3 regions of the Pseudarthrobacter sp. NS4 genome follow, and region 2 is predicted to be linked to each of the others. Evidence: riboswitches for the same ligand, from Rfam matches in the RefSeq annotation. Region 2 holds a riboswitch; each other region holds the start of a gene.
What was found. Region 2 has a riboswitch for cyclic di-AMP ahead of NXY83_RS11090 (C40 family peptidase). Riboswitches for the same ligand answer to the same signal wherever they lie in the genome.
Positions count from the first base shown of each region.

Region 1: it holds a riboswitch for cyclic di-AMP, as region 2 does, so the genes downstream of both, NXY83_RS04825 (C40 family peptidase) here and NXY83_RS11090 (C40 family peptidase) in region 2, are expected to answer to the same signal.
Region 3: it holds a riboswitch for cyclic di-AMP, as region 2 does, so the genes downstream of both, NXY83_RS04260 (hypothetical protein) here and NXY83_RS11090 (C40 family peptidase) in region 2, are expected to answer to the same signal.

Region 1 covers NZ_CP103288.1:1,018,365-1,020,622, reverse strand. The annotation lists gene NXY83_RS04830 (C40 family peptidase) at 1-379, opposite strand, end outside; gene NXY83_RS04825 (C40 family peptidase) at 539-1,219, opposite strand; cyclic di-AMP (ydaO/yuaA leader) riboswitch at 1,290-1,470, opposite strand; gene NXY83_RS04820 (M23 family metallopeptidase) at 1,599-2,258, opposite strand, start outside.
Region 2 covers NZ_CP103288.1:2,354,130-2,356,387, reverse strand. The annotation lists gene NXY83_RS11095 (protein adenylyltransferase SelO) at 1-123, shown strand, start outside; gene NXY83_RS11090 (C40 family peptidase) at 243-1,115, opposite strand; cyclic di-AMP (ydaO/yuaA leader) riboswitch at 1,119-1,307, opposite strand; gene NXY83_RS11085 (hypothetical protein) at 1,472-2,258, opposite strand, start outside.
Region 3 covers NZ_CP103288.1:881,730-883,987, forward strand. The annotation lists gene NXY83_RS04255 (HAD-IA family hydrolase) at 1-412, shown strand, start outside; gene NXY83_RS04260 (hypothetical protein) at 510-1,217, opposite strand; cyclic di-AMP (ydaO/yuaA leader) riboswitch at 1,223-1,383, opposite strand; partial or broken gene NXY83_RS20990 (DNA-binding response regulator) at 1,611-1,710, opposite strand.

The DNA.
Region 1 (2,258 bases), 1.3 Mb from region 2:
CTGCAGCAGGCTGGGCAACGGCGGGAGCCGGCTCGGCCTCCTTGACCTCAACAGGTGCCGGTTCTTCGATAACAGGAGCCGGCGTAGTGGTCACGGCAGGCTTTTCGAAGGTGATGGCAATGGTGGATGCCGCAGAAATCGGAGCCTCGATCGCGGACTCAACTTCCAGTGTGGAAGCCGGTGCGGAGTCCCGCTGGACGTTGGCGTCGGCAGCGTTGGCTGCGATGCCACTGGTCAGGACCAGGCCCGAGGCGGCGGCGATTACCGCGGCCTGGCGGCCTACGCCGCCGGCGTTCTCGCCGACAGCCTTGGCAATGACAGCGATTGAGTTGGTTTTGGTGACCTCGGCGCGGTGCCGTGCGGTAGCACGAGTAGTCATCAGTTCTCTCTTTCGTTTTCCTCGGGCCTGTGGGCAGCCGAGAGTTTTGGACGCGCCGGCATCTTGGGGGTATGTCGGCGGGTTCCGAACGGGGATGTGGTGATTTAGCGAAAAGCGCAGGCAAAGAAATAGTTCCTGGGGCCGAAGCCCCAAGAACTATTAGTTGCCCATGGTGTAGAAGGAGGAGGATCCGGTGGCGGCCACAGAGTGAAGCAGCGTGCCCTGGGAGGGGTTGAGCGCGCTGACCATCATGCCGTTACCGACGTAAATTCCGACGTGGGCTCCGCCGTTCTGCATGACCAGGTCACCCGGCTTGGGGGTGGAGGTAGGGGTCATGGCCGTCCAGGCGTTGACGCGCGGGATGCTGATGCCGGCCTGGGCGTAAACCCACTGGGTGAAGCCCGAGCAGTCCCAGCCGTTGGGGCTGGTGCCGCCCCAGACATAGGGGCGGCCGATGCCCGTGTAAGCGATGGCTGCGATGCCTGAGGTAGCTGCAGAGCTAACGGCCTCTACTGCCTTTTCCGCGGTGGAAGCGGTGGACACGGTGGTGGCCGTGGAACCGTCGCGGGTGGCAGCGGCAGTGGACTGCGTGCGGACCGGCTCGATCTTCGGAGCAGCGGTGGTCTTCACCACGGGGCGCTCGAAGGAAACGGTGGCGGTGGGCGCTGCGGTGACGGCCAGGGCAGTCTGTGCGGAACCCGACTCGGTGGAAGCGGAGACACCAGCCGTGTCCGCCGCGTTGGCCGGCAGTCCCATGCCAAGGACAAGGCCGGATGCGGCTGCGACAACGGCAGCCTGGCGACCTACTGTCCCGGCATTGGCACTAACAGCCTTGGACATTGCGTCCAAAGGGTTGGTACGAACCGTTTGCGCACGGTGGCGCGCAGAATTATGGCGTGAAGACACGAAGGTAGCCTCTCCCAATGCCTGCGAGGTGAGCTGTCGGATTCGGATGGGAGTCACCCGGCCGCGCGGCTTCCAAAGGAAGCTTTGCGACTTAACCCCAAGGCCTTCAGAAACGAAGACCAAAATTGGTTCCCCCGCCCCTGCCAGACGATGAAATGCGAACGGACCTTGAGCGGTGGCAGAGTTAGGCAATCCGCACAAGAGCGTCAACTTCGGAAAAGTTGACGCGAGTTAGACGGTACAGCAGTTTTGCGTGAATGTCACATTCAGGTCACGGCTGGTCACGACGATTTGAGAGATGACCATCATTTGACTAAAGCCACCCTGTGGGATCGACAACTTCGCCGTTGATCTGGACCTCGAAATGGAGGTGGCAGCCGGTAGAGGCTCCGGTGGTGCCGCTGAGCGCCAGGACGTCGCCGCGCGAGACCGTCTGGCCTTCCTTGACGCTGAACGATGACAGGTGGTTGTAGGTGGTCTCCAGGCCGTTGCCGTGGTCCACAACGACGCGGTTTCCGCCGCCGTACTGATGCCAGCCAACGAACGTCACGGTGCCGGTGGCAGCAGCGAGGACGGACGTGCCGCACTGGGCCACGTAATCCTGCCCGCGGTGGAAGTCACCGGAGCCGCCGGTGATGGGGCTGATGCGGTAGCCGAACGGCGATGCCGTGGAAAGGGTGGCCAGCGGGGCGCCAAGGCTTCCAGCGGAAGCGGCACGGGAGACCGCACCGGCTGATTGCGCGCTCAGGAGTTGTTTGAGTTTACCGTCCGGGTCAGCCTGCGTGACAACGGCTGACCGGCTGAAGTCAATCTGCGCTCCCGGCTCGGCAGAGATGGCCGGCTGCGGGGTGGCGGCGAAGGCAGCGACGGGTGTGGCACCGGTGTCGGTGGCCATGACCGGACTGGTGGCCGGAACAGTCACGGTCAGCACCAGGCCTGTGGCCGCAAGCGCGATCCCGGCTTTTTGCCCGAT
Region 2 (2,258 bases):
GACCCGGTGACCCGGCTGCTTGAAGCCGTCAGCGCTCCTTACAGCGAGCGTCCCGGACTCGAACGGTATGCGGAAGGCGCACCGGAAGATTTCGGAACCTACATGACGTTCTGCGGCACCTAGCCGGCAGGCCTGCGAGCAGGAGGTTGCAGGCGCAGCAGGCCGGGAACCAATAAGGGCGGCAGCCGGGACTACCCGGCTGCCGCCCTTATGTCTGCGTTGCTTTGCTGTGCGAGCGGTGCCTACGCTACGCGGACGAAGGAAGCGCCACCGAGCCAGCTGATGGAGTGAACCTCGGTCTTGAATCCGTCAACGCCACCGCTGACTACCTGGCCGTCGCCGGCGTAGACGCCCACGTGGCCGGCGGTGATTACCAGGTCACCGGGGGCCGGGGTGCCCACCACGGAGCCGTACTGGTAGAACTGGCCCGGGGCCAGGTCTCCAACGGACTTGCCCACGTTGCGGAGAGCCTTCTCCACCATTGCGGTGCAGTCCTGGCTGACGCCGAGCTGGCCATAGGCGTTCGCCAGGATGGCGGCGCCGGTGCCCGTGCCGGTTGCTGCGGGAGCGGGAGCCGGGGCAGGGGCCGGGGCCGGGGCAGCTGCGGTGGAGGCGTATGAGATGTTCATTCCGGTGTTCGCAGGAGCGGCTGCGGCCTGGACGGGAGCCGGAGCAGCTGCGGCCGGGGCGGCTGCGGGTGCAGCGTATCCGGCGCCCGGGATGCTGATCTGGTCGCCCGGGTAGATGATCGTGGAGACACCCAGTCCGTTGGCGGCCAGGACGTCGTTCAGGCTGACGCCGTGAGCTGCCGAGATGGCGCCCAGGGTGTCACCGGAAACGACGGTGTGGACGTTGGCTGCTGCTGCGGGGGCTGCAACTGCTGCGGCGGGTGCCGAGTGTGCCTGGACGTTAGTGGTCTCGTTGGTGTCCGGGCCGGTCACGCCAGCGTGGGCCGGAGCTCCGACGCCGAACGCAATGCCGGATGCGGCGGCAACTGCGAGGGCCGGGCGGCCGATCGTCCGGGCCTGGGACTTGGCCGAAACAGCCAGTCCCTGAAGCACGATTGAGCGGGCCGGAGTCGCACGGTGACGGGCGGTGGTGGAATTTTTTGACACGGTTGATCGCCTCTCCCATGCCTGCGGGGTGAGCTGTCGGGTTCGGGTTGGAGATACCCGGCCGAAAGCAACCCCATAACGAAAGGAGGCGCTATCGACTTAACCCCAAGACTTCAGTGAAGCCGCGGAAACTTGGTTCCCCCGTCCCTGCCAACTGGAAACGATTGAATCCCGGTTCAGCGGCAGGGCTCGGCATGCTGAGGGGAATGTCCCGCTTGGGAGGGACACGTGAAGACCTTATCCCGCCCGGACGCCTATTGTCACATTTGGATAACATGCGAGGTCCTTCTATCGGATAAAGCAATCGTCTTGATAGTCCGTGACCATACGCCGCTGACCTCGGCTGATACGGCCTCTTACCCCGCGGCGCAGGCGGACGTAACAAAGTCATAAAGTTCCGCACGCAACAAGGGATCGGCGGCGATCTTCACCCGGCCGTCCAAGGGGCCGACGACGATGTGGAGAGGCAGCAAGGTTCCCACCTTGTCCTCCGCAATGGCATGCGGATCGCACCGTGCCGGGCGGATGCGGAGCGGCCATTGAGCTGACCCATCGCCCGGCTTGACGGTGATGTTCGTGGGCCACGGATCCCCGGGCACCTCGGCCAGGAGGGGAGTGCCGTCCACGCTCCTGATGGTCAGGGAGTCCGCTGCCTCACCTGGCCTGTTCCCGTCCGCTGCTGGCCGGGGTGTTACCACAAGCCGGACGACGGCGGTGCGGGAGTCCTGCGCCACCTCAAGTTGGGTGCGCAGGGCGATGTCTGCCACGGCGGCCGCCGCTGCCGTGAGGCAGAGTTCGGTGTTGTTGCGTTGGAGCACGCCGAAAGGGTCCCCTGCGTTGACGGTCACTGGCCTGGCTTGGGAGTGGCCGGGCGCCGCAAGGAGCAGGGTAGCGGTGGCCTCCTCCCCGGGTGGGGAGCCCACCGGGCCGCCGCACCTGGGTTCCGGAAGCGCTGCCGGCAGGCTCTTGGGCTGGCGGGGCGGCAGTTCGATGCCGCCTCCGGCAGGCTCCCAGCGGATTGCCCCCTGAAACAGGGGAGATGCAAGCTCTGCCATGCTCACCGTCACCGGATTGCCTGACGAATTGGTGAACTGCAGCTGGATCTCCGGCTTTCCGTACTGGTCCCGCGACTGGTTAACCTCG
Region 3 (2,258 bases), 1.5 Mb from region 2:
CATTTTGGCCTTGCCCGGAGCGGCCCGGCTGTTGGCTGCCTTGCCAGGGGACGTCGTTGCCCTGGTCACCTCTGCCGACCGCGTGCTGGCCGACATCCGGATGGCCGCTGCAGGACTCCAGATGCCGGCTACGGCAGTGACAGCCGAACTGGTGAGCCGGGGCAAGCCGGATCCGGAGGGCTACCTGAAGGCCGCAGCCCTCCTGGGCGCAGAGCCCGCCGAGGCGCTGGTCTTTGAGGATGCCCCCGCCGGCATTGCCGCCGGGCTGGCAGCGGGGATCCGCACCGTGGCGGTGGGGCCGAACACCGGACCGCTCCCGGACGGCGTGCTGCACATCGCGGACTACAGCAGCATCACCGCAGAAGTGGATGCGGACGGACCGGGCCGGCCGGTTATTTCTTTCCGGCTTTGAGGTCCGCAACCCTGCCCGGCCGCCTCCGCAGCCATCGCAACAGAACAGGCCACTTCAACAGGTCAGTCCGAACCTGGTGCCGGGAACCTGTCCGGCTTTAGTACCAGTTGTTGGCGTAGTGGAAGTTCAGGGCGCCGCACGGGGACTGGTAGCGCTCCTGGATGTAGTTCAGTCCCCAGTTGATCTGCGTGCGGTAGTTGGTGAGGTAGTCGGCTCCGGCGCTCGCCATCTTTTCTGCGGGCAGGGACTGCACGATGCCGTAGGCGCCGCTGCTGGGGTTGGTGGCCGTGGTGGTCCAGTCCGACTCCTTGGTCCACAGCGTCTGCAGGCACTGCATCTGGTCCGGGGCCCAGCCATAGGAAGCCAGTTGGCCGGCAGCGTAGGCCTGGGCACCGGCGGGATCATTAACCGCGACGACGGGAGCAGGTTCGGGTGCCGGGGCCGGAGCGGGTTCGGGGGCGGGTGCCGGAGCAGGCTCGGGTGCGGGAGCGGGCTCGGGCGCCGGAGCGGGCTCGGCAGCCTGGGGCACAACGTCGATCCCGGCGGGAGCGGGTGACTCGGCCGGGTTGGAGCGGATCTCGCTCTTCTCGATGCTCATCTGCGCATCTGTCGTTAAGGACTGCTCGGTGGAAGCAACTGTCGTCAGCGACTCGGTGGCCTGGCCTGCGGCACCTACTCCTACCAGCAGCGCACAGGACGCTGCGAGGACTGCCGCGCGCTGTCCCATTGTGAAGTTCTTGCCTTCAGGGCGCTCGTTGCTTGTTGACCCGTTTTTCGGGCGCGGTTTTACCGGGAATTTGAACATGGTGGATCGCCTCTCACACCTGCGGAGTTAGCTGTCGGGTTCGGATGAGGGCATCCGGCCACACGGAAAGATCACGTGCTGGCTTAACCCCAAGGGCAGTCAGTGCCCGGGACGGTGGGTCCCCCGCCTCTGCCTTTGGTCAACCGGAATCCGGGAAGTGGCAGAGTTTGGCGTCATCCGGATATGCGCCCCGTCGGGAACCGCACCCAATCGACGGTACAGGAGTGCAGCACTTAAGTCACATTTAGGTAACGGAGATCACGACGACGGCGCGTCGGCTTGCCCGCGATCGAGCAGAAGGTGCCGGCCATCTCCAAGTGGGTGCCCGCCCGGCTGTGATGCCACCGTTACCGCCCGCCCTCTCTTTCAGGATGATTGCAGAATGGATAAGCCCAGCCCGGGTTCGTCGTCCACCGCCAGGGCACGGATAGGGGAGCCGTCCGGGGTGGGAGGGCGTGGGAAGGTTGTTGGTCACGGAGTGCGAACTGGCCATGGGACGACTCTCCGATCATTCGTTTGAGCCGGGCTGTGGGCTTCGTGTGTTCCTGGCTGTGAATCCCAAGCGGGCCGGCCGGGCTGGTACTGCTTTTGCTGTCCCACTCCATCCGTGCTGTGGAAGGCCGGTGCGGGGTTCTGGAAGGAGTTCATCCGGCGGCTACGACAGATTTCCGGGGCTGCTGCGGAAATTTTTCTTTTCCAACTCCGCGCGCCGCTGGACACGTACTCCTGTAGGTGCGGGCATTTTGGCATCGAGCACTCAGTTGAATAAGGGCGAGCAAAAAAGGCCACATGTCGAATAAAGTTTCAGGAAAGGGGCGGATGAGAGGCTCCCACCAGATAACGAACGTTATTCTTTCGCCTCATCCAGAATCGTGATCTGCACCACAATGGAGCATTTTGTCTCACCATGCGGACGACCCGGTCCATTGTTACTTGCAAGTTGCCATTGTTACGCTGCACACTTCCAATGTGAACAAGAACTCAACAGCACCTGCAGCCGCAGAATATTGGCCCAGCACATCAGCTGCTGCCGACATGCGC